DNA from 3 places in the Cellulomonas sp. KRMCY2 genome. Region 2 is predicted to be linked to each of the others. Evidence: predicted binding sites of a transcription regulator. Region 2 holds the regulator's gene; each other region holds the start of a gene.
The links. The regulator LexA, encoded in region 2, represses DNA repair genes until DNA is damaged. The targets are predictions, from matches to a motif close to TCGAACANNTGTTCGA.
Positions count from the first base shown of each region.

Region 1 (7,571 bases), 3.4 Mb from region 2:
GACCCTGCGGGCCGGGCATCGCGGTCCGGCGCTCGTGGTGGCGGCGCTCGCAGGGGTCGGCGTCTGGGCCACCTGGTCGTACTTCGTGCTGAGCCGGACCGGCCGACTGCTCGAGCAGGCGGCGTTCGACGGAGCCGAGTTCGGTCAGAACCGGCTCTGGCAGATCGCTGAACCGGTCCTCGACGTGATCTCCGTGCCGTTCATCGCCGTCGTGCTGGTCGCGACGATGCTGCTCGCGGTCCTGCGCCGACGGACGCTGCTGGCCCTGCAGGTTGCCGTCCTCATGGGCGGCGCCAACCTGACCAGCCAGGTGCTCAAGCTGGGCGTGCTGGACCGGCCGGACCTCGGCATCGACGACCCGCTGCGCAACTCGCTGCCGAGCGGCCACACCACGGCTGCCGCGTCGGTCTCCGCGGCCCTCGTCTTCGTGGTGCCCCGTCGGCTCCGGCCGGCCGCCGCCGTCCTCGGTGCCGTCTACACCGCGGCGACCGGGGTGTCGACGCTGGTCGGCAAGTGGCACCGGCCGAGCGATGTCGTCGCCGCCCTGCTGGTCGTGCTGGCCTGGGGTGCGCTCGCGGGCGCGCTCGGCTCGCACGGCCCGGTGGTCCCAGGCGTCGAGCACCCGCGCGAGACGGCCGCCGTCGCTGCGCTGCTGCTGGTGGCGGGCCTGGTCAGCGGTGCCGGTGCTGCGCTCGCGCTGCAGCGCAGCCTCGCCGGGCTCGACGGCGGTCTCGACTCGAAGGCTGAGCTGCTCACCGCGTACGGCGGCGGTGCGCTGGCCGTCGTCGCGTTCTCGTGCGCCGCGTTCGGGGCGCTCCTGCTGCTCCGTCGGGCCGCCGAGCCGAGGCGTGGCTGAGCTCAGGAGGTGGCGTGGCCGAGCTCAGGAGGCGGACGCCCGGTGGGTCCGGCTTGACCAGAGGTCGTAGAGTGCCCGATCGACGGTGAACCGTCGCGCGGTCCGGACGTCCGGACCGGTGCAACCCAGGAAGCAGGTCCGCATGGCCGCAGGTCGCAAGCTCGTGATCGTGGAGTCGCCGGCGAAGGCGCGCACGATCGCCGGCTACCTCGGCGAGGGGTTCACCGTCGAGGCGTCCGTCGGGCACATCCGCGACCTGCCTCAGCCGTCCGAGCTGCCGGTGGAGATGAAGAAGGGCCCGTTCGGCAAGTTCGCGGTCGACGTCGACAACGGGTTCGAGCCCTACTACGTCGTCGACGCGGACAAGAAGAAGAAGGTCGCCGACCTCAAGCGGGCACTCAAGGGCGCCGACGAGCTCTACCTCGCAACAGACGAGGACCGCGAGGGCGAGGCCATCGCGTGGCACCTGCTCTCCGAGCTCAAGCCGACGGTCCCGGTCAAGCGGATGGTCTTCCACGAGATCACGCGTGAGGCGATCCAGCGAGCGCTGGAGAACACCCGCCCGCTCGACCAGTTCCTCGTCGACGCGCAGGAGACGCGGCGCATCCTCGACCGCCTCTACGGCTACGAGGTCTCCCCGGTGCTGTGGCGCAAGGTGCGGCAGGGCCTGTCCGCCGGACGCGTGCAGTCCGTCGCGACGAGGCTCGTCGTCGAGCGTGAGCGCGAGCGGATGGCGTTCCGCGCCGCCGACTACTGGGACGTCACGGGGACGTTCGCCCAGGCGGCACCGTCGGTCGAGGCCGAGCACGGGAGCTTCACCGCGCGGCTGGTCCAGGTCGATGGTCAGCGCGTGGCCAGCGGTCGGGACTTCGACGACCGGGGCATGCTCAAGAGCTCCCAGGTGGTGCACCTGGACGAGCAGCGCGCGATCGCACTGGCCGAGGGTCTGCGCTCGGCGCCGTTCGCCGTCGTGAGCCTGGAGACCAAGCCCTACACACGCCGTCCGGCGGCGCCGTTCACGACCTCGACGCTGCAGCAGGAGGCCTCGCGCAAGCTGCGGATGGGGTCGCGGCAGACCATGCGCACGGCGCAGGGCCTGTACGAGAACGGCTACATCACCTACATGCGTACCGACTCACCTGCGCTGTCGAGCCAGGCGATCGACGCCGCGCGTCGCCAGGCCGCCGAGCTCTACGGGCCGGAGTACGTGCCGGCGTCCGCCCGGGTCTACGCGTCCAAGAGCAAGGGCGCCCAGGAGGCGCACGAGGCCATCCGGCCCGCCGGTGACCACTTCCGGACTCCGGCACAGGTCGCGCGGGAGCTGTCCGGCGACCAGTTCAAGCTGTACGAGCTGATCTGGAAGCGCACTGTCGCGTCGCAGATGGCCGACGCGCGCGGCTCGACGGCGTCCGTCCGGCTCGGTGCGACGGCGACCGCTGCGGGGGTCGACGGCTCTGCGGCCGAGGCCGTGTTCGCGGCGTCCGGCACGGTCATCACGTTCCGCGGGTTCATGGCGGCGTACGAGGAGGGGCGCGACCTCGACCGGTACGCCGACGACGACGGTGCGGCGGCTGACGGTTCTTCGGCTGACGGTGCTGCCGGCGGCCCTGCCGGGGGAGCTGCCACCGGCGAGCGCTCGACGAAGGCCGGCGGGGCGGGCGCCGAGGCCCGGCTGCCGCAGATGGCCGAGGGTGACGCGATGGCAGGGTCGGACCTGGTGGCCGACGGGCACCACACGTCGCCGCCGCCGCGATTCACCGAGGCGAGCCTGATCAAGGCCCTCGAGGAGCGCGGCATCGGGCGGCCCTCGACGTACGCCGCGACGATCTCGGTCATCCAGGACCGCGGGTACGTGACAAACCGAGGTCAGGCCCTCGTGCCGAGCTGGCTGGCGTTCGCCGTCACGCGGCTGCTGGAGGAGAACTTCGACTGGTTGGTGGACTACGACTTCACCGCGGAGATGGAGCTGGACCTCGACGCCATCGCGGCCGGCGAGAAGGACCGCGTCGCTTGGCTGACCCGGTTCTACTTCGGTGACGGCACCGGTCGCACCGAGGGGGAGGGGTTGCGCGACCTCGTCGCGAACCTCGGCGAGATCGACGCGCGCGAGGTCAACTCGATCGACATCGGTGACGGCATCACGCTGCGCGTCGGCAGGTACGGGCCGTATCTCGAGGAGGCCGGGGTCGGCGGTGGCGCAGAGGCGACCGCAGCGACAGCCGACGGCGCAGCGACAGCCGACGGCGCGGGGGCCGTGCCGACGCCACCGCGGCGGGCGTCCGTGCCCGAAGACCTGGCGCCGGACGAGCTGACGGTCGCCAAGGCGCGCGAGCTGCTCGAGACGATGCCGGACGGCGACATCGTGCTGGGCCAGGACCCGAGCACCGGGACGACGATCGTCGCCAAGAACGGTCGCTACGGGCCGTACGTCACCGAGCTGCTGCCCGAGCCCGAGCTCGACGAGGGGCTCTCTGCGGCCGCGCGCAAGAAGGCGCTGGCAGCACTGCCGAAGCCGAGGACCGCGTCCCTGCTCAAGTCCATGGAGCTGTACGCCGTCACGCTCGACGACGCGTTGCGCCTGCTGTCGTTGCCGCGTGTGGTCGGCGTCGACCCGGAGACCGGCGTCGAGATCACCGCGCAGAACGGTCGGTACGGGCCCTACCTGAAGAAGGGGACCGACTCGCGGACCCTGCCGAGCGAGGAAGCGATGTTCGACGTCACCCTCGAGGAGGCGCTGGCGATCTACGAGCAGCCCAAGCGCGGACGCGGGACGTCGGCGACGGCGCCGCTGCGCGAGCTCGGCGTCGACCCCGTCTCCGGCAAGCCGGTGGTGGTCAAGGAGGGCCGGTTCGGTGCGTACGTGACGGACGGCGAGTCGAACGCGACGTTGCGCAAGGAGGACTCGGTGGAGACCGTGACCATCGAGCGTGCCGCGGAGCTGCTGGCCGAGAAGCGCGCGCGCGGCCCGGTCAAGCGCCGCACGACGACGCGGACGACCGTCAAGAAGGCTCCAGCGAAGAAGGCCGCGACGAGCAAGGCCGGCACCAAGAAGGCCTGAGCTGCTGGGTGATGCGGGTCTGGGCCATGTTGGTCCGAGCTAGCAGGGCTCCCCGGCCTGACCTGTGGAGCGCACGACGAGTATTGCCGGCATGTCGCCGGGGTGCCCGGGGCGCTCGAGGCGATTGAGGATCTCGAGCTCGTGCGGGACGACGGGGTGGGGCAGCGCGTCCAGCCGGAACCACCGCATGTCGGCGCACTTCTCCGGTTCAACGATGTGCGGGTCGCCCGACCAGTCGCGCACCTCGAAGAAGAAGTCCGCGCGCTGCTCTCGTTGCGGGCCGCCCACCTCGAAGCGGTGCAGCGTGGTCAGCGGATGCAGGTCCAGCTGGTCGACCCTCACCCCCGCCTCTTCCATCGCCTCGCGGGAGGCCGCCTCGGCGGCGGACTCGCCAGGATCGACGTGCCCGGCCAGGGTCGCCCAGTGGTCGTCGAGGTAGCCGGTACCTCGGCGGAGGTGGAGCAGCACCTCGTTCCCGCGCCTCAGGATGACGTAGGACGCGGCGACGAGCAGCGAGCGGTCGGGTAGTGAGAGTTCCGGGGTCACGGCGACACGGTAGGCCCGGCAGGTCCGACGACCCCGGTCGGCCCGGTCGGCCTTGACGGGCTCAGTCCCTCGAGAGCGGTCAGCTCGGTCGCGCGTGAACCGCATCGCGCAGGGTCGCGCAGGTAGCGATGCCCCGTCGGCGACTGCCACGTGGTGATGCCGATTGCCGGGTCGCGCGCCACTGCCCATCCGCCGTGGGTCTTGACCAGGTGGTGATGTCGGCACAGGGGATGGAGGTTGTCGGCCGTGGTCTGGTCGCCGGCTGGTCGGGCGGTGTCGAACGGTTCGATGTGGTCCAGGTCGCAGCGGACCGCGACGACGCGACACCCGGGGAAGGTGCACTCCCGGTCGCGATCGAGGATCGCGCCGGTGAGCTCGGCGCTCGGCCGGTAGGTCCGCGTCGCATGGGCGATCGGCTCGCCGGACCGCGCATCGATGAGCAACGGGCGCCACGTCGCGCGGTCGGCGATCGCGCGAGCCATCGGGGCGGGGATCGGACCGTAGCCGGCCAGCTCCGCCGGCTCGTTGTCCAGTCCGAGCAAGGAGGCGGCCGAGGCCGTGATGTCCAGGTGCGGGTAGCGGCGATGGCGCATCGGCAGGGGACCGTCCGGGCCGATGCCCGCATCGAGGTGCCGCGTCGCGAGATCGACCAGCGCGTCGGCCCGGCGGGCGCCCATGGACCGGTCGTCCGCCGGGTCGGCGGCATCTGCCAGTGCGGTGAGCGTCGTGTAGACGGCCACCGCATCCGGTGCGGGCAGCAGAGCGGTGAGCCAGGCCATGGCGTCCTGCGTGGGACTGATGCTGACGTAGCGATCTGCCCTGGCGCGCTCATGGCGGTCGTGTGCGCCTTCGGGGTCGCGACTGATCTCCAACCTGCGGAGCCTGGCCCGCAGCTGCGGCGCGGTCAACCCCTGCGCGTCGGGAAGGACCGCGTCGGTGGCGGTCGCGGCCACGTCGTCCGGCAGGTGCATGACCTCCTCGGTGACCACGACGGCCTTGCGGACGTCGAGGTCGCCACGGACGAGCGCGCCGGCCACGCCCGGCAGCCGTTCGAGGGCGATGGCGAGGCCGACCTTGCTCTCGCCGATCGCGCGGGTGGTGCCGAGCCGGGCTGAGAGCTCGTCGCCGAGAAAGCCGTCGCATCGCTGGGCCTCGCGTCGGCGGCGTAGCTCGGCGACGACGTGGGCCTGGCGGGCAGCGGCCCACGACATGACCCGCTCCCAGGCTGCGACAGCCTCAAGAAGCGCCGCATCGTCGATGTCTGCGGAGTCGAGGGATGCGACCAGCGCGGCCAGCTCGACGCCCGGCTCCTGACCTTCGAGGTGCGCGGCCAGCGGGTGGGTGTGGGCCCAGCCGCCCGGGCCGACAGTGCGCGGGCCGACAGTGCGCGGGCCGACAGCGCCGGGGCCGACAGCGCGCGGGCCGACAGCGCGCGGGCCGACAGTGCGCGGGCCGACAGTGCGCGGGCCGACAGCGCCGGGGCCGACAGCGCGCGGGTCCGGGCCGGTCGGTGCGCCAGGGTGATCGGACGGTTGATCGGTCGCCGGATCGGCCGGGCCTCCGGAGCTGCGGCCAGCAGGATGACCCGCCGGGCTGTCCGACACCCGATCGGAGGAGTCCGCGAGCACGCGGCCGGAGCTGTCCCCGATCGGCCGCCGGTCCGCCGCCTCTCGACCCGCCAGGAAGAGCTGCACGAGCCTGCCGAGCGTTGCCTCGAGGGGGCTCGGTCCGTCCGGGCCGACTGCCGACGACTCCGCGGCCGACGAGTCCGCGGCCGACGCCGCCACCGCGGTGGGTGCAGCTCTCAGAACCGCACCACCGCCCGGCGGCCGAGCGGGTCCCGAGGGGGACGATTCGAACATATGTATTGGGTATCTGCTTGAGTCAAGTGTGCAGGTCAGACGCTGTTTTCGGTGCCGCCGATGAGGCTAGTCAGGGGGTGGGGGTCGGTGGCGACGGCTTGTTGGAGCAGGCGGTAGAACAGCAGGCCGCGTGAGCGTGAGGAGCGACGGTTGAACCGGAAGGTGAACTCGTCGAGGTAGTAGTCCAGCTGGCGCTTGGAGATCCCGTGGTGCAGGGTCCCGGCGACCCAGCGTTTGAGCAGCGAGGCAACCAGGTGGACCCCGGGCAGGTACTCGTGGGCCGGCTCGACCGAGGAGATCAGGACCCGGTACTCGTGGGTGAAGCCCTGCTCGCCGAGCTGGCGCAGGTTGCGGGCGCCGTCGGTGCGGATGTGCGCGCCGGGGGCTATCACCCGGTGGGCGAAGTCCACGAGCTGGTTGGAGTTGCGTGCATCGGCCCTGGCCAGACGGATCCGGCCGATCTTGCGGCCCCCGGGGGTCTCGACCGCGACCATCACCGGGACCTTGGTGATCACCACGCTCGACGCCTTCTTCGCGCGCCCACCGACCATCGTCTCGTCCAGCTCGACGACCCCGGCCAGCAGCTCACGCTCGGGGCGGACCATCGCCCGGCGCAGCTTGTGCATCCACGCCCAGGCGGTCTCATAGGACCCGAACCCCAGGACCTGCTGCAACGTGCTGGCCGAGACCCCGTTCTTCGACGCGCAGACGAACCAGATCGCCGCGAACCACGTCGTCAACGGTGTGTGGGACCGGTGGAAGATCGTGCCCGCCGTGACCGACGTCTGACGCCCGCACCCCGAGCACATCCACATCCCCCGCCGGGCGGTGCGCCACGCCCGGTCCGACCCGCACCCCGGACACACGAACCCGCCCGGCCAGCGCAACCGGGCCAGGTACGCCAGGCAGTCCGCCTCCGTGGAGAACCACGCCACCAACTGCTGATGGGTGCGCGGGTAGTCCACCCCTGCCACCGGAATCCGCTCGTCCATACCCCAGAATCTACTGGACTCAAGCAGATACCCAATACGTATGTACACAGTAGGGGAGGGGTCCGACATCGGGGGGCGGGGGGCGAACGTCGCACCGACCCGGCGTCGGAATCGCGCCACTCCGGCCCCGGGCGTCGAACGGCCAGGGGTGTCGAACGGCCCGGGGCGTCGAGCGGCCCCGGGTGATGCGCGGTCAGACCCCGGTGAGCAGGCTCCGCAGTGCGCCTACCCGGGCGCGATCGGCCAGCCAACCGCGC
Region 1 covers NZ_JAGF01000001.1:803,051-810,621, reverse strand. Annotated here, with positions in the region: gene K415_RS0103995 (phosphatase PAP2 family protein) at 38-856, shown strand; gene topA (type I DNA topoisomerase) at 999-3,914, shown strand; gene K415_RS0103980 (NUDIX domain-containing protein) at 3,954-4,460, opposite strand; gene K415_RS22465 (HNH endonuclease signature motif containing protein) at 4,457-6,247, opposite strand; gene K415_RS0103970 (IS1595 family transposase) at 6,358-7,296, opposite strand; gene K415_RS0103965 (PfkB family carbohydrate kinase) at 7,508-7,571, opposite strand, start outside.
Region 1: the regulator LexA is predicted to act here: its motif matches at 6,315-6,330, upstream of K415_RS22465 (HNH endonuclease signature motif containing protein).

Region 2 (7,571 bases):
CCGCGCGAGCGCGCTGGACGAGGACGAGCTGATCGATGCCCTGCAGGGTGTCCACCTGCTCGGCATCAGGTCCAAGACCCACGTGAGCGACCGGGTCCTCGCCAACGCCCCGGACCTTCTCGCGATCGGCGCGTACTGCATCGGCACCAACCAGATCGACCTGCGCTCCGCAGCGACGCGTGGCATCGCAGCCTTCAACGCACCGTTCTCCAACACCCGGTCGGTGGTCGAGCTCACGCTCGCCGAGATCATCGCACTGACCCGCCGGCTGACCGAGCGCGACCGCGCGCTGCACGCCGGGACCTGGGACAAGTCGGCCGAGGGCTCGCACGAGGTGCGCGGCCGCACTCTCGGGATCGTCGGCTACGGCAACATCGGCACCCAGCTGTCGGTGCTCGCCGAGGCGCTCGGCATGTCGGTCGTCTTCTACGACTCGGCCGAGCGCCCCGCCCTGGGCAACGCCCGCCGACTGGACAGCCTCGACGAGCTGCTCGAGCTCTCCGACGTCGTGACGTTGCACGTCGACGGGCGCAGTGGGAACGCCGGCCTGTTCGGCCCGGACCAGTTCGCCCGGATGCGTCCGGGGGCCGTCTTCCTGAACCTCTCGCGCGGTTTCGTGGTCGACTACGCGGCGCTGCGCGAGCACGTCCTGTCCGGCCATGTGGGCGGCGCGGCCGTCGACGTGTTCCCGGTCGAGCCCAAGCGACGCGGCGACCCGTTCGAGTCCGACCTGCGTGGGCTGCCCAACGTGATCCTCACGCCGCACATCGGCGGCTCGACCGAGGAGGCCCAGGAGGCGATCGGGCAGTTCGTCTCGAACAAGCTGCGGGACTACCTGACCAACGGCTCGACGACCCTGAGCGTGAACCTGCCCAACCTCGCGCTCGACGCCGGGACGGGTTCGCACCGGATCGCCCACCTGCACCAGAACACCCCCGGAGTCCTGGCGGGCATCAACCACGCCCTGGCCGAGCACGGCGTGAACATCGAGGGTCAGCTGCTCGCCACCCGGGGTGAGATCGGCTACGTGGTCACCGACGCCGGCGCAGACCCCGGTCCCGAGGTCTACCGCGCGCTCGAGACCATGCCGCAGACGGTCCGCCTGCGCGTGCTGTCCTGACGGGCTGGACCGCACCTCACCACGACGCGCGGCCCGCCCCGATCGGGGCGGGCCGCGCGTCGTCGTGGTGCGGTGCGACCGGTCAGCCGGTCTTGCGCCGGAACGTCCGCTTGCTGCCGCTCTTGACCTCGGCGCCGTGGACGACACCGGTGTTCTGGCGGCCCTCCGCGGTCTTGTGAGCGGTCTCCTGCTTGCGCGTGAGCGCCTCGCGGAATCGCGCCTTGGCGTCGTCGGACGCCGCGGGTGCGTCGTGGTCCTCGTCGGCCATCGCCGTACCTCCTGGTCGTCGTGCACTGGTCGCTGCGGGCGTGCTCGCCCCGTGTCGTCGGATACCAGCCTGACGGTACGCGCTCGCCGGCGCCACCGGATTCCGACCCGCTCGAGCGCCGGCCGGCGACGCCCGGACATGAGCGGGTGAGAAGCGCCCGAGGCGGCCGGCCGGGTCGTAACCTACGGAACCGTAGGGTTAGGCTGGATCCATGACGACCGACCTCCCCAGGCCCTGGCTGAGCTCGTACTCCACCGGCGTCCCGGCGGACGTCGACGAGGTCACCGAGCCCGTCACCGCGACCCTCGCGCGGATCGCGCAGGAGTTCCCGAGCCGGATCGCGACCGACTTCATGGGCGCCGTCACGACGTACGACTCGCTCGCGCGCAGGGTCGACCGCGCCGCTGAGGCGCTGCGCGAGGTGGGGGTCCGCCGCGGCGACCGGGTGGCGCTGATCCTGCCGAACTGCGCGACCCACGTCGTGGCCTTCTACGCGATCCTGCGACTCGGCGCCGTCGTCGTCGAGCACAACCCGACGTACTCGGCGAGCGAGCTGGAGCACCAGATCGCCGACAGCGGTGCGGTGGTTGCGATCGTCTGGGAGAAGGCGACCAAGGCCGTGCTCGAGGTCCGCGAGCGGACCGAGCTGCGCACGGTCATCACTGTCAACCTCGCTGCCGACCTGCCGGGGGTCAAGCGCGCCGCGCTGTACCTGCCGGTGCCGGCCGCCCGCGCGTCCCGTGCCGCCCTGCGCTCGCGGATCCGCCGTGACTCCGGAGTGCTGCGCTGGGACCAGCTGGTCCGGTCGGCCCCGCCGCTGCCGGCCGACCACCCGCAGCCGGCGCTGGACGACATGGCCCTGCTGCAGTACACCGGCGGGACGACGGGCACACCGAAGGGCGCCGTGCTGCGTCACCGACAGGTGGCCGTCAACGCCGCCCAGGGGCAGGCCTGGACCCAGCCGACGACCGGGACCGAGACCGTCTACGCCGCTCTGCCGTTCTTCCACTCGTTCGGCCTGACCCTCTGCCTGACCTATGCGGTGCGGATCGCCGCGACCGTCGTGATCTTCCCGAAGTTCGACGTGGACTCCGTCCTTGCGGCCCAGCGTCGGCGGCCCGCGACCTTCATCCCGGGCGTCCCGCCGATGTTCGAGCGGCTCGCAGCCGCAGCGCGCAGCACGGGCGCGGACCTGACGTCGATCAAGGGCTCGATCTCCGGTGCGATGGCACTCTCGCCGGAGACGGCCGCGGCGTGGGAGGAGGTCACCGGCGGGATTCTCGTCGAGGGCTACGGGATGACCGAGACGTCCCCCGTCGCGCTCGGCAACCCGATGTCCCCGGCCCGGCGTCCCGGCATGCTCGGGCTGCCGTTCCCGTCGACCTACATGCGGGTCGTCGACCCCGACGACCCGAGCCGCGACGTCCCGCACGGCGAGCAGGGCGAGCTGCTGGTCAGCGGTCCGCAGGTCTTCGACGGGTACTGGCAACGTCCCGAGGAGACCGCGGAGGCACTGATCGAGCACGGCGGGCGGACCTGGCTCCGGACGGGTGACGTCGTCGTGGTCGAGGAGGACAACTTCGTCCGTCTGGTCGACCGGATCAAAGAGGTCATCATCACCGGTGGCTTCAACGTCTACCCGTCGCAGGTCGAGGACCACCTGCGTGGCATGCCTGGCATCGCCGACGTCGCAGTCGTCGGCATCCCCGGTGGGGACCTCGGTGAGCGCGTCGTGGCCGCGATCGTCCTCGCCGAAGGCGCCACCCGGGTCGAGCTCGCCGCGGTGCGGGCCTGGAGCGAGAACAAGCTCGCTCGCTACGCGCACCCCCGCGACCTGGTCGTCCTGACGGAGCTTCCGCGGTCCCAGATCGGCAAGGTCCTGCGCCGCGTGGTGCGGCAGCAGATCATCGATCAGCGCTGAGCTCGAACCGCCTCGTCCTGGACCGAGCCGTCCCGGACCGACTCGCGCTGGACCGACTCGCCCTGGACCGACTCGGGCTCAGACCGCTCGCCTGCGACGGACCCGTCCTCGACCGTCTCGTCCGCTGCAGCGTGGTGCTCTGCCCGCAGGGCAGTGATCGCTGCCTCGAAGTCCTCGAGGGACTCGAACGCCTGGTACACGCTCGCGAACCGTAGGTACGCGACCTCGTCGAGCTCGCGCAGCGGACCGAGGATCGACAAGCCGATCTCGTGCGCGTCGAGCTCCGCGCTGCCGGTGCTCCGCAGGGTCTCCTCGACGCGCTGTGCGAGCAGCGCCAGGTCGTCCTCGCTGACCGGGCGCCCCTGGCAGGCCTTCCGAACCCCGTTGACCACCTTCTCGCGGCTGAAGGGCTCGGTGACGCCGGACCGCTTGACGACCGAGAGGCCTGCCGTCTCGATCGTCGTGAAGCGACGGTGGCACTCGGGGCACTGCCTGCGGCGTCGGATCGACAGGCCGTCATCGGAGGTCCGGGAGTCCACGACGCGCGAGTCACCATGCCGGCAGAACGGGCAGTGCACCGAACCTCCACCTCCGCTGCGACCGACGGTCGCGGGCTGTCTGCGGTTCACCGTACGGGTGTGCTCAGACGGGTGCAAGAAACGGTCCGTGCCCGGCTGCAGCCGCGGGGGCGTCGCCGTCAGCCGACCGGGACCAGGATCTGCTGGCCCGCCTGCAGGCCGCTGTCCGCCAGGCCGTTGAGGTCGATGAGCTCGTCGACGACGTCGCGACGGTCCTGTCCGGGCCCCGCCACCGAGCCGGCCACCTCCCACAAGGTCTCCCCTGCCGCGACGGTGTGCGTCACGACCTGCAGCGCCTCGCCCGGGCCGTCAGCCATGGCGCTCTCCGCAGACAGCCCCGCCACCAGGGCGAGACCGAGGGCCAGGAGCACGACCGTGAGCCGGCCACGACGCGTGAGCCGCAGGCCGGACGCGGCCCGGCCGGAGTCGCCGACGGCGCTGGGCGACGCGGTCAGCGGACGGACCGGACGCATCGTGCGGACCTCAGCGCCGAAGCGGGGCTGGACGTCCCAGGCCATCGTGCTCATCGTCGTCTCCTCACCTCGGGCTCCTGTGCGACGGAGCCGCAGTGCTGCGGAACTGCGGAACTGCGAACCGGTCGAACACCCGTACGTCGAACGCATGTTCGTCGAACGTCTGTACGATGTCTACCACCAACGGCCGACATCTGTCGAGACACGCTCGAACAGGTGTTTGATCCGATGGATCGCGGCCCCTATGGTGGGGCACGAGGAACAGACCACCACGCACCTCTGACATCGCCTGGCGTCGGGTGCGCGGCCGGCCGCAGGAGCAGTCCGTCGAGAGCATCAGCCCGTCGAGGTTTCGAGACCAGGAGGCCGCCGTGGCAGCGAACACCAACCCACCGTCGGGATCGGACGACGGGCTGGCCACGGTCCACGCACTGCCCGACACGCCTGTCGGCGGCGACGGCCTGACAGCCCGTCAGCGGCTCGTCCTGGAGACCATCCGGGCCAGCGTCGAGCGCAGGGGCTACCCACCGAGCATGCGCGAGATCGGCGTGGCTGTCGGCCTGACCAGCCCGTCCTCGGTCAAGCACCAGCTGACCGCACTCGAGCGCAAGGGCTACCTGCGGCGGGACCCGAACCGACCCCGGGCGATCGAGGTCGTGCACCCTGACGACTCCCGACCCATCGGCCGGATGGACGTGCACGGGCGCAGCTACGGGCAGGAGCACCTCGCCGAGGGCGACTCGATCCCGACCCCGTCGTACGTCCCGGTGGTGGGCCGGATCGCCGCCGGTGGCCCGATCCTGGCCGAGCAGGTCGTCGAGGACGTCTTCCCGCTACCCCGTCAGCTCGTCGGGGACGGTGACCTCTTCCTCCTCCGGGTCGTCGGCGACTCGATGATCGAGGCTGCGATCTGCGACCACGACTGGGTCGTCGTGCGGCGCCAGCCGGTCGCGGAGAACGGCGAGATCGTCGTCGCGATGATCGACGGCGAGGCGACGGTCAAGACGCTCCGGCGCGCCGACGGACACGTCTGGCTGATGCCGCAGAACGCGGCCTACGCACCCATCCCGGGTGACGACGCCATCGTCCTGGGCCGGGTCGTCAGTGTGCTGCGGAGCCTGTGACGGCTGCGTACCACCACCGCCCGCGGTGACCCTGCGACGCCCGAGCCCGAAGCGGCGACGCTAGAGGCCGAACTGCCTGGCCACCGCACGCAGGGCGTCGGCCGACCGGTGCAGGCCGGCCAGCTCCTGGTCGGACATGCTGACCTCGAGTCGCGCTCCGACGCCGTGCCTGCCGACGATCGACGGGACCGAGAGGCACACGTCAGAGATGCCCCGGTAGCCCTCGAGCAGGGACGAGACCGGCAGGATCCGCCGTTCGTCACCGAGGATCGCCTCGATGATGCGGGACCCGGCGAGGGCGACCGCGTAGTTGGTCGCCCCCTTGCCCGCGATGATCCGGTAGGCGGACTGCACGACCTCGTCGGCGATCCGCTCACGGTCCGCCGCATCGAGGCGGCCCACCATCACGCCATCCGGTCCCGGGACGCCCGGCCAGTCCATCAGCGGCACCGAGCCGATCGCGGCCGAGCTCCAGAGCGGGATCTCGGAGTCGCCGTGCTCACCGGCGATGTAGGCGTGGATGTTCTGCACCGCGACGCCGGTGTGCTGCGCGAGCAGGTACCGCAGCCGCGAGGAGTCCAGCACCGTCCCCGAGCCGAACAGCTGGTTCGGCGGGAGCCCGGAGATCTTGAGCGCCGCGTAGGTGACGATGTCGACCGGGTTGGTGACCATGAGGTAGACCGCATCCGGGGCCACATCGACCAGACCGGGCAGGATCTTGCGCACCAGGCCGATCGTGGCCTCGGCCAGCTCGAGCCTGCTCTGGCCCGGGCGCTGCTTGGCGCCGGCCGTCACGACCACGACATCGGCCCCGGCGCAGACGGCCATGTCGTCCGATCCGACGACGTCGGCCATCGGCATGAACTGGATCCCATGGCCGATGTCGAGCGCCTCCGCCTCGACCTTGGCCTTGTCGATGTCGTAGAGCGCGACGCTGCGGGCCGCTCCTCGCATCAGGGCCGCGTAGGCGAGGGTGGCTCCGACGCTGCCCGCTCCCACGATCGCCAGCTTGGTCGTCCGCCGCCCCGCCGGGGTCGCATCGAGGCCCATGCCATCGGTCTCGCTGTTGCGCCGTCCCGAACGTGCCGCCGTGTCCACCACGTTGCCATCCCCTTCGTCCGCGCACCCGATGTAGCCAACCCTAAGCCGCGACCGGCTCGGTCGCGCTAGCGGTCCGCGGGGGCGGGATCGGCCTGGTGGGCGAGCCGCTGCAGCGCGGCGCGGGCGACCGCAGGATCGGTGGTCTGCCAGAACGGCGGCATCGTCCGGATCAGGAACGTCCCGTAGCGGGCGGTGGCCAGGCGAGGGTCGAGGACGGCGACGACGCCGCGGTCGGTGTCGGTCCGGATCAGCCGACCCGAGCCCTGGGCGAGCAGGAGGGCCGCATGCGCCGCGGAGACCGTCATGAAGCCGTTCCCGCCGCTCGCCTCGACGGCCTCGGTGCGCGCAGAGCGGACCGGGTCGTCGGGCCGCGGGAACGGGATCCGGTCGATCAGGACGAGGCGGCAGGTGGGGCCAGGGACGTCGACACCCTGCCAGAGCGACAGCGTCCCGAACAGGCAGGTCGCCTCGTCGGCGATGAACTGGCGCACCAGCGTCGGCAGCTGGTCGTCACCCTGACACAGGACGGGCACGTCCAGCCGGGTCCGCATCGCCTCCGCGGCCGCGAGCGCCGCCCGTCTCGAGGAGAACAGGCCGAGCGTCGCCCCGCCCGCCGCGGTGACGAGCTCGGCGATCTCGTCGAGCTGGGCCTCGGTCGTCGGCTCGCGCCCCGGTGCCGGGAGGTGGCGGGCGATGTAGAGGATCGCGCTGTGCGGGTAGTCGAACGGGCTGCCGACGTCGATCCCCCGCCAGGGCCGCGGCGCCGCGGGGTCCGGGTCCGCGGCTGCCCTGGCGGTGGTCGCGGGGGTGTCCGCGTCGTCGCGGCGCGCCAGCTCGGGATCGAGACCGACGGCCCGGGCCAGTGGCGTGAAGCTGCCGCCGAGGGCAAGGGTCGCCGAGGTCAGGACTGCGGTGCGGCCGGTGAACAGGTGGGTCCTGACGAGCCCCGCGACCGCGAGCGGTGCGGCGTGCAGCCTCGAGGCCCC
Region 2 covers NZ_JAGF01000001.1:4,179,187-4,186,757, forward strand. Annotated here, with positions in the region: gene serA (phosphoglycerate dehydrogenase) at 1-1,120, shown strand, start outside; gene K415_RS0119660 (DUF5302 domain-containing protein) at 1,203-1,388, opposite strand; gene K415_RS0119665 (AMP-binding protein) at 1,600-3,309, shown strand; partial or broken gene nrdR (transcriptional regulator NrdR) at 3,408-3,887, opposite strand; gene K415_RS0119675 (LysM peptidoglycan-binding domain-containing protein) at 4,007-4,414, opposite strand; gene lexA (transcriptional repressor LexA) at 4,774-5,484, shown strand; gene K415_RS0119685 (L-lactate dehydrogenase) at 5,545-6,534, opposite strand; gene K415_RS0119690 (ATP-dependent DNA helicase) at 6,651-7,571, opposite strand, start outside.

Region 3 (7,571 bases), 2.7 Mb from region 2:
GAACTTCACGATCGCGTCGACCCCTCGGCAGTTCGACCGCCAGAGCAACGAGTGGAAGGACGGCGACACGCTGTTCATGCGCTGCTCGATCTGGCGCGAGGCCGCGGAGAACGTCGCCGAGTCGCTGACCAAGGGCATGCGCGTCATCGCCTCCGGTCGGCTCGTCCAGCGCTCCTACGACACCCGCGAGGGTGAGAAGCGCACGGTGGTCGAGCTCCAGGTCGACGAGATCGGTCCGTCGCTGCGCTACGCGTCCGCGAAGGTCACCCGTGCCCAGCGCTCCGGCGGTGGCGGCGGTGGCTTCGGCGGTGGTGGCGGTGGCGGTGGCGCGCAGTCCTCGTCCGCCGACAACGACCCGTGGGCAACGCCCGCACCGTCGGCCGGTGGCTCGTTCTCCGACGAACCTCCGTTCTGACCGGCACACAAGACATCACCCATCCCGGGTAGCCGCCGCCGCAGGGCGGCCCACCTGCCCGGGCTCCGAAGAACCTGAAGGAGCACCACGATGGCGAAGCCCGTCGTTCGCAAGCCGAAGAAGAAGCTCAACCCGCTCAAGGCCGCCAAGATCGACGTGGTGGACTACAAGGACACCGTCCTGCTGCGCAAGTTCATCTCCGACCGCGGAAAGATCCGTGCGCGTCGGGTGACCGGCGTCTCCACCCAGGAGCAGCGCGCCATCGCCCGGGCCGTCAAGAACGCCCGTGAGATGGCCCTGCTGCCCTACTCGAGCTCTGCTCGCTGAGAAAGGCTGACCTCCGATGGCAAAGCTCATCCTGACTCACGAGGTGACCGGCCTCGGTACGCCCGGTGACGTGGTCGAGGTGAAGGACGGGTACGCCCGGAACTTCCTCCTGCCGCGTGGCCTGGCGACCGGGTGGTCCAAGGGCGCCGAGAAGCAGATCGCCGGCATCCGCAACGCGCGCAAGAAGCGCGAGGTCGCCGGGCTCGACGACGCGAAGGCGATCCGCGACTCGCTGCAGTCCAAGCCGGTCATCGTGACGGCCAAGGCCGGCGTGTCCGGTCGGCTGTTCGGCGCGATCACCACGACGGACATCGCCGAGGCCGTCGCGGCCGCCGGTGGCCCGTCGATCGACAAGCGCAAGATCGAGGTCGGTCAGCCGATCAAGTCGCTCGGTGACTTCCAGGTGCAGCTCCGGCTGCACGACGACGTCTCCGCGCGGATCGACGTGCGGGTCGTCCCGGAGGCCTGAGCCTCCACCAGCAGTGCACGAGGCCCGGCCCCGCTCGGGGGCCGGGCCTCGTTGCTGTCCCCCTCTGGAACTCACCCCGGTGACGGTCTCGTGACGGTGGCCGTCAGGCGCCGGTGACCAGCCATGCGGTCCCGCGCGCGCGCAACCCGGTCGTCACGGCGCGGGCGAGCATGAAGACGCCCGCGAAGGCGACCCAGGACCAGACGAGACCCGAGACGCCGTCGTCGGCCACGGCACGGACCGCGAGGGCGGCCGGGGCGTAGACCGCCAGCGTGACCAGGCCGACGACGGCGAGGTACCGACCGTCCCCGGCGCCGATCAGGACGCCGTCGAGCACGAAGACCCAGCCGGCCATCGGCACGGTCGCCGCGATGACGAGCAGGGTGGTGGCCACCGCGCGCCGCACGTCGGGATCGTCGCTGAACAGCTGTGCGACCCACCAGCCGGAGGCCGCGAGCGTCACGCCGAGGACGACACCGGCGCCGACGCCCCACTGCAGGGTCCGCCGCAGCACCGCCCTGGCAGCCGGGACGTCACCACTGCCGAGGGCCTGGCCGACCATGGCCTGGGCGGCGATCGCCAGCGCGTCGAGGGCGAAGGCCGCGAGGCCCCACAGCGCCATGACGACCTGGTGCCCGGCGAGCGTCACGGTGCCGAGCCCGGTGGCGACCCACGCCGCCAGGAGGATCGCCAGCCGCAGCGACGTCGTGCGGACGAGCAGCGGAGCGCCCGTGCGCAGACCGGTCAGGACGCCCGACGCCGAGGGCCGCAGCGGCAGCTCCAGGGCGCGGGCCCCGCGCACGACGACGGCCGCCAGCGTCGCCGCCATGGCCAGCTGGGTGACTGCGGTACCGGACCCGGAGCCGGCGACGCCCATGCCGAGACCCAGCACGAGCACGACCGAGAGTGCCGCATTGACCAGGGCGCCTGCGGCGGCGACCCACAGCGGCGTGCGGGTGTCGAGCATGCCTCGCAGCACACCGGTCGCAGCGAGGACCGTGAGCATGCCCGGCAGGCCGGGGGCGGACCACCGCAGGTAGGCCACGGCGTGCGGGGCGACGTCGGGCGGTGCACCGAGCGCAGCGACGACGCCCGGTGCCGACAGCCAGAGCGCGGCGCCGAGCAGCGCGCCGAGACCGAGCGCGAGCCAGAGCCCGTCGATGCCGAGCCGCAGCGCCCGACGCCGGTCCCCGGCTCCGATCGTGCGGGCGACGCTTGCCGTCGTGGCGTAGGCCAGGAAGACGCACAGCCCGACGACGGTGGTCAGGACGGTGCTCGCCAGCGCGAGGCCGGCCAGCTCGGGCGTACCGAGCTGCCCCACCACGGCGGAGTCGACCAGGATGAACAGGGGCTCGGCGACGAGCGCGCCGAGCGCGGGCGCCGCGAGTGACCGGATCTGGCGGTCGAGGCGCGAGACATCAGGTGGGATCGGGTGTCCATCAGGTGAACGGATTGCCAACGAATTCCTGTCCACAGCGGGTGCACGGCGTACGTGGTGGTCAGCGCGTGTTCCCACGGCTCCCACAACGGTATCCACAGCGTTGTCCCCGCCCTGTGCACAGACGCCCTCGGCGCGGTCCACAGCGTCGTCCCCAGGTTGCCCACAGGGCCAATGTCCCTTTGTTGGGTCCGGGAGCCGAACCGCTCTAGCCTCGCGTGAGGTAGGACGAAGTTCGTGGTCGAGGGCATCAGTGGCGATGTCAGCGGTGCGCGATAGAACGTCAGTACGACGCGTTCGAAGCGCGCTGGTGAAGGGTGATCGTGAGCATCGACGAGCTCGAGCAGGGGTTGGGCACGAGGCGACCGGATGCGGGCTTCGACCGGACCCCGCCGCAGGACATCCCGGCCGAGCAGAGCGTCCTCGGCGGGATGATGCTGTCCAAGGACGCCATCGCCGACGTGGTCGAGCAGCTCAAGGGCATGGACTTCTACCGGCCGGCCCACGAGATGGTCTTCGACGCGATCCTCGACCTGTACGGCCGCGGTGAGCCCGCCGACGCCGTCACGGTCGCCGGTGAGCTGACCAAGCGCGGTGAGATCGGCCGGATCGGCGGCGCGCCCTATCTGCACACGCTCATCTCGATGGTCCCGACGGCCGCCAACGCCGGCTACTACGCCCGCATCGTGCGCGAACGCGCCGTGCTGCGCCGACTGGTCGAGGCCGGCACCCGGATCGTCCAGCTCGGCTACGCGACCGACGGTGGCGACGTCGACGACATCGTCAACAACGCCCAGGCCGAGGTCTACGCGGTCACCGAGCAGCGCACCAGCGAGGACTACCTCCCGCTCGGCGACATCATCAACGGGACCATGGAGGAGATCGAGGCCGCAGGTCACCGCGGCGAGGGCATGGTCGGCGTCCCGACCGGCTTCCTCGAGCTCGACAAGCTGACCAACGGTCTGCACCCCGGCCAGATGATCGTCCTGGCCGCTCGGCCGGCCCTGGGCAAGTCGACCCTGGGCATCGACATCCTGCGGTCGGCGTCGATCAAGCACGGCATGGCCTCGGTGCTCTTCTCGCTCGAGATGAGCCGCAACGAGATCACGATGCGCATGCTCGCCGCCGAGGCGCGCGTCCCGCTGCAGAACATGCGCAAGGGCACCATGCGCGACGACGACTGGACCAAGCTCGCCTCGACCATGGGCCGGCTGTCCGAGGCGCCGCTGTTCATCGACGACTCGCCGAACATGTCCCTGATGGAGATCCGGGCCAAGTGCCGCCGGCTCAAGCAGCGCCACAACCTCAAGCTCGTCGTCATCGACTACCTGCAGCTGATGACCTCGGGCAAGCGCGTCGAGTCCCGCCAGCAGGAGGTCAGCGAGTTCTCGCGTGCCCTCAAGCTGCTCGCCAAGGAGCTCGAGGTCCCGGTGATCGCGATCTCCCAGCTCAACCGTGGCGCCGAGCAGCGCACCGACAAGCGCCCGCAGATGAGCGACCTTCGCGAGTCGGGGTGCCTCACTGCGGACACCAAGGTGCTGCGCGCCGACACCGGCGCCGAGACCACGATGGGCGAGCTGCACGCCGCCGGCGCGACGGACGTTCCCGTGTGGGCCCTCGACTCGTCCCTGCGGTACGTGCGGCGGCACCTGACGCACGTGTTCAGCACCGGGGTCAAGGAGACGTTCCGGCTGCGGCTCGCCTCCGGCAAGGAGATCAGCGCCACGGCGAACCACCCGTTCCTCACGTACGAGGGCTGGTCGCCGCTCGGCGAGCTCGAGGTCGGTTCCCGCGTCGCGGTCCCTCGCCACGTCCCCGGTCCGGAACAGCTGTCGGAGTGGAGCGCCCGCCGCGTCGTGCTGCTCGCTCACCTGCTCGGGGACGGATCGTTCGTCCGGCGGCAGCCCCTGCGGTATGCGTCGATCGACGAGGCGAACCTCTCGGCCGTCGCCGATGCGGCGACCGACTTCGGCATCACCGCCGTCCGGGACGAGTACCCCGCTGCCCGCTGCGCCACGATGCGACTCCCGGCGCCGTACCACCTCACCCACGGCAAGCGGAACCCGGTGGCGGAGTGGCTCGACGGCATGGAGCTCTTCGGTCGTCGGAGCCACGAGAAGTTCGTCCCGACGTCGGTGTTCCACCTGCCCAAGGCGCAGATCTCGCTCTTCCTGCGGCACCTGTGGGCCACCGACGGCTCGGTGACGGTCAACGCCAACCAGCGTGGCGGCCGGGTCTACTACGCGTCGACCTCGCGCCGTCTGGTCGACGACGTCTCGCGGCTGCTGCTCCGGTTCGGCATCTCGACCCGGATCCGCTCGGTGACCAAGCCCGGGTACCGGACCGGCTACACCCTCGACCTGTCCGGGGTGGACGACCAGCGGCGCTTCCTCCAGGAGATCGGCGTCCACGGCGCGCGCGGTGTGCAGGCAGCGAGGCTCCTCGAGATCATCCGGGACACCCAGGCCAACACCAACGTCGACACGGTCCCGCTCGGCGTCTGGGAGGACGTGCGCAAGGTCCTCGTCGACCAGGGCATGAGCCACCGCGCGTTCGCCGCGGCCATGGGGACGCAGTTCTGCGGCAGCTCGCAGCGGAAGCACGCGCCGTCCCGCGAACGCCTCGGTCGGATCGCCGAGCTCCTGAGCTCGGAGGAGCTCGAGATCATGGCGGTCAACGACCTGCTCTGGGACCGCGTCGTGGCGATCGAGCCGCTGGGCGAGCAGGAGGTGTTCGACGCGACGGTCGTCGGGCACCACAACTTCGTGGCCAACGGCATCGCCGTCCACAACAGCATCGAGCAGGATGCCGACATCGTGATCCTGCTGCACCGCGAGGACGCCTACGAGCGCGAGTCACCGCGCGCCGGCGAGGCCGACCTGATCGTGGCCAAGCACCGTAACGGCCCGACGGACACCATCGTGGTGGCCTTCCAGGGCACCTATGCGCGGTTCGTCGACATGGCGCCTGCGGGGATGTAGCACGGCCTCGGGGCGCCATGACTGCCCGACGCATGGCATCCTCGGCGCATGGCGCTTCGCACGTCCGACCCGCAGCAGGCGATCCTCTTCTGGGCTCTCTGCTGCGTGCACTCCACGACCCGCGCTCGCGAGTTCCCGACCGGTGCCGACGGTCGCCTGCGCGCCGAGGTCGAGGCCGCCCACGCCCTGATGGATCTGCGGAACCTGCTCCGGGCCGCCGAGTGGGGGATCGAGCGTCTCCCGCTGCAGCATCCGGAGATCGGCCACCTCGAGGAGTTCACCCGCCGGTTCGACGGAGCGCAGAACGCGTGGGACGCGCTGGAGCACTTCGGCGAGTACGAGTCGCGACGAGGTCGGCGCTACGCCGAGGACCCGGGTCCCCGCCTCGAGTTCTTCGTCACCCATGAGCCACCGGAGCGGGTGGTCGCGCACCTCGGGCCGCACGCGTTCGACCTCGCGGAGCTCACGAATGCCTGCTTCCAGGTCGCCGCGCGGATGACCGCGGCGGTGGACCGGGACCTGGCCGCCTCGACGCGACGGGGCTGATGATCGATCCCAGCGCGACCGGTCCCGACGCGACCGGTCCCGACGCTCAGAGCGTGACGGTCCCGCTGATGCAGGTCACGGCGTCGCCGCCGACCCAGATGTCGTCGCCGACCTGCTCGACGTGCACGCGACCGGCTCTGCCCAGCGCGGCACCCTGGGCCACGGTGTAGCGGGTCGGGAGCACCCCGGCGGGGATCAGCCACCTGGCCAGACCGGCGTTGAGGCTCCCGGTGACCGGGTCCTCCGGGATCCCCATGCCGGGCACGAACCCGCGCACCTCCACGTCGGCATCGTGCCCGTCGCCCCAGGCCCCGAGGACGCCGACGTCGAGGTCGCCCATGGCGACGAAGTCGGGACGCAGGTCGAGCACCGTGCGGGCGTCCGGCAGCACGACGCCGATCCAGGCCGGACCGTTGTCGATCCACTCGCACCGCACGATCGCGTCGTCGGGCACGCGCAGGCTGCGCACCACCTGGTCACGGACCTCGGGCTCGACCGGACCGGAGCGGCGCAGCGGAGGTGCGGCGAACGCCAGACGCCCGGCGTCCCGTCGCAGCGGGACCAGCCCGATCCCGCACTCCTGGACGGGTCCGGCATCGCTGCGCGGCTCGCCGCCGTGCTCGAGCCAGGCGTGCGCGCTGCCGAGGGTCGGGTGTCCGGCGAACGGCAGCTCGCCGCCCGGCGTGAAGATCCGCAGGCGGTAGTCGGCGGCCGGGTCGGTCGCGGGGAGCACGAACGTCGTCTCGGACAGGTTGGTCCAGCGGGCGAACGCGGCCATCGCCTCGTCCGTGATCCCGTCGGCGTCCAGGACGACGGCGACCGGGTTGCCCCGGTAGGGCGTGGCCGAGAACACGTCGACCTGGGCGAACGGGCGGCTCCTCATCGGGCCACCGTACGCATCGAGAGCCGCTGCGCGAACCAGTGCCACGGCCATGACGGACGGGTCGTCCGCAAGGGTCACCCGACCGGGTGACGCGACGGCGGGGCCGTTCCCCGCCGCCGAGGCGTACCGTATGGTCGATTTGTGACTCAGGAGCAGCAGCACGCCGTGGCACGCGTGCTGCTCGACGCCCTCACGGCACTCGACCCGCAGGACCATGCCGCGTCGGTCCGGGCCGTCCCGCTGGCCCTGGCGCAGCTCGAGAGCCTCGTCGGCGGGACGGACGACGAGGTCAACCAGGTGGCCTTCGGGGCGATGACCCTTGCCCATGCCTGCATCGCGCTCGTTGCGTCCGTGAAGGGTGTCGACCGGCTCGACGTGATCGCCGCCCTCCGTCCGCTGTTCTCGGAGGAGGTCGGCAGGCACGCCGCCTGAGCCGCTGTCCGACCTGGCGAGCGCCGCCGGAACCACGGCGACGACGATCTGGCGGACGTCACCGACCTGGGGCGCGGATG
Region 3 covers NZ_JAGF01000001.1:1,456,459-1,464,029, forward strand. Annotated here, with positions in the region: gene K415_RS0107050 (single-stranded DNA-binding protein) at 1-415, shown strand, start outside; gene rpsR (30S ribosomal protein S18) at 506-742, shown strand; gene rplI (50S ribosomal protein L9) at 759-1,211, shown strand; gene K415_RS0107070 (MATE family efflux transporter) at 1,315-2,670, opposite strand; gene K415_RS0107075 (replicative DNA helicase) at 2,973-5,630, shown strand; gene K415_RS0107080 (hypothetical protein) at 5,679-6,176, shown strand; gene K415_RS0107085 (PhzF family phenazine biosynthesis protein) at 6,223-7,059, opposite strand; gene K415_RS0107090 (hypothetical protein) at 7,201-7,491, shown strand; gene K415_RS0107095 (hypothetical protein) at 7,550-7,571, opposite strand, start outside.
Region 3: the regulator LexA is predicted to act here: its motif matches at 2,926-2,941, upstream of K415_RS0107075 (replicative DNA helicase).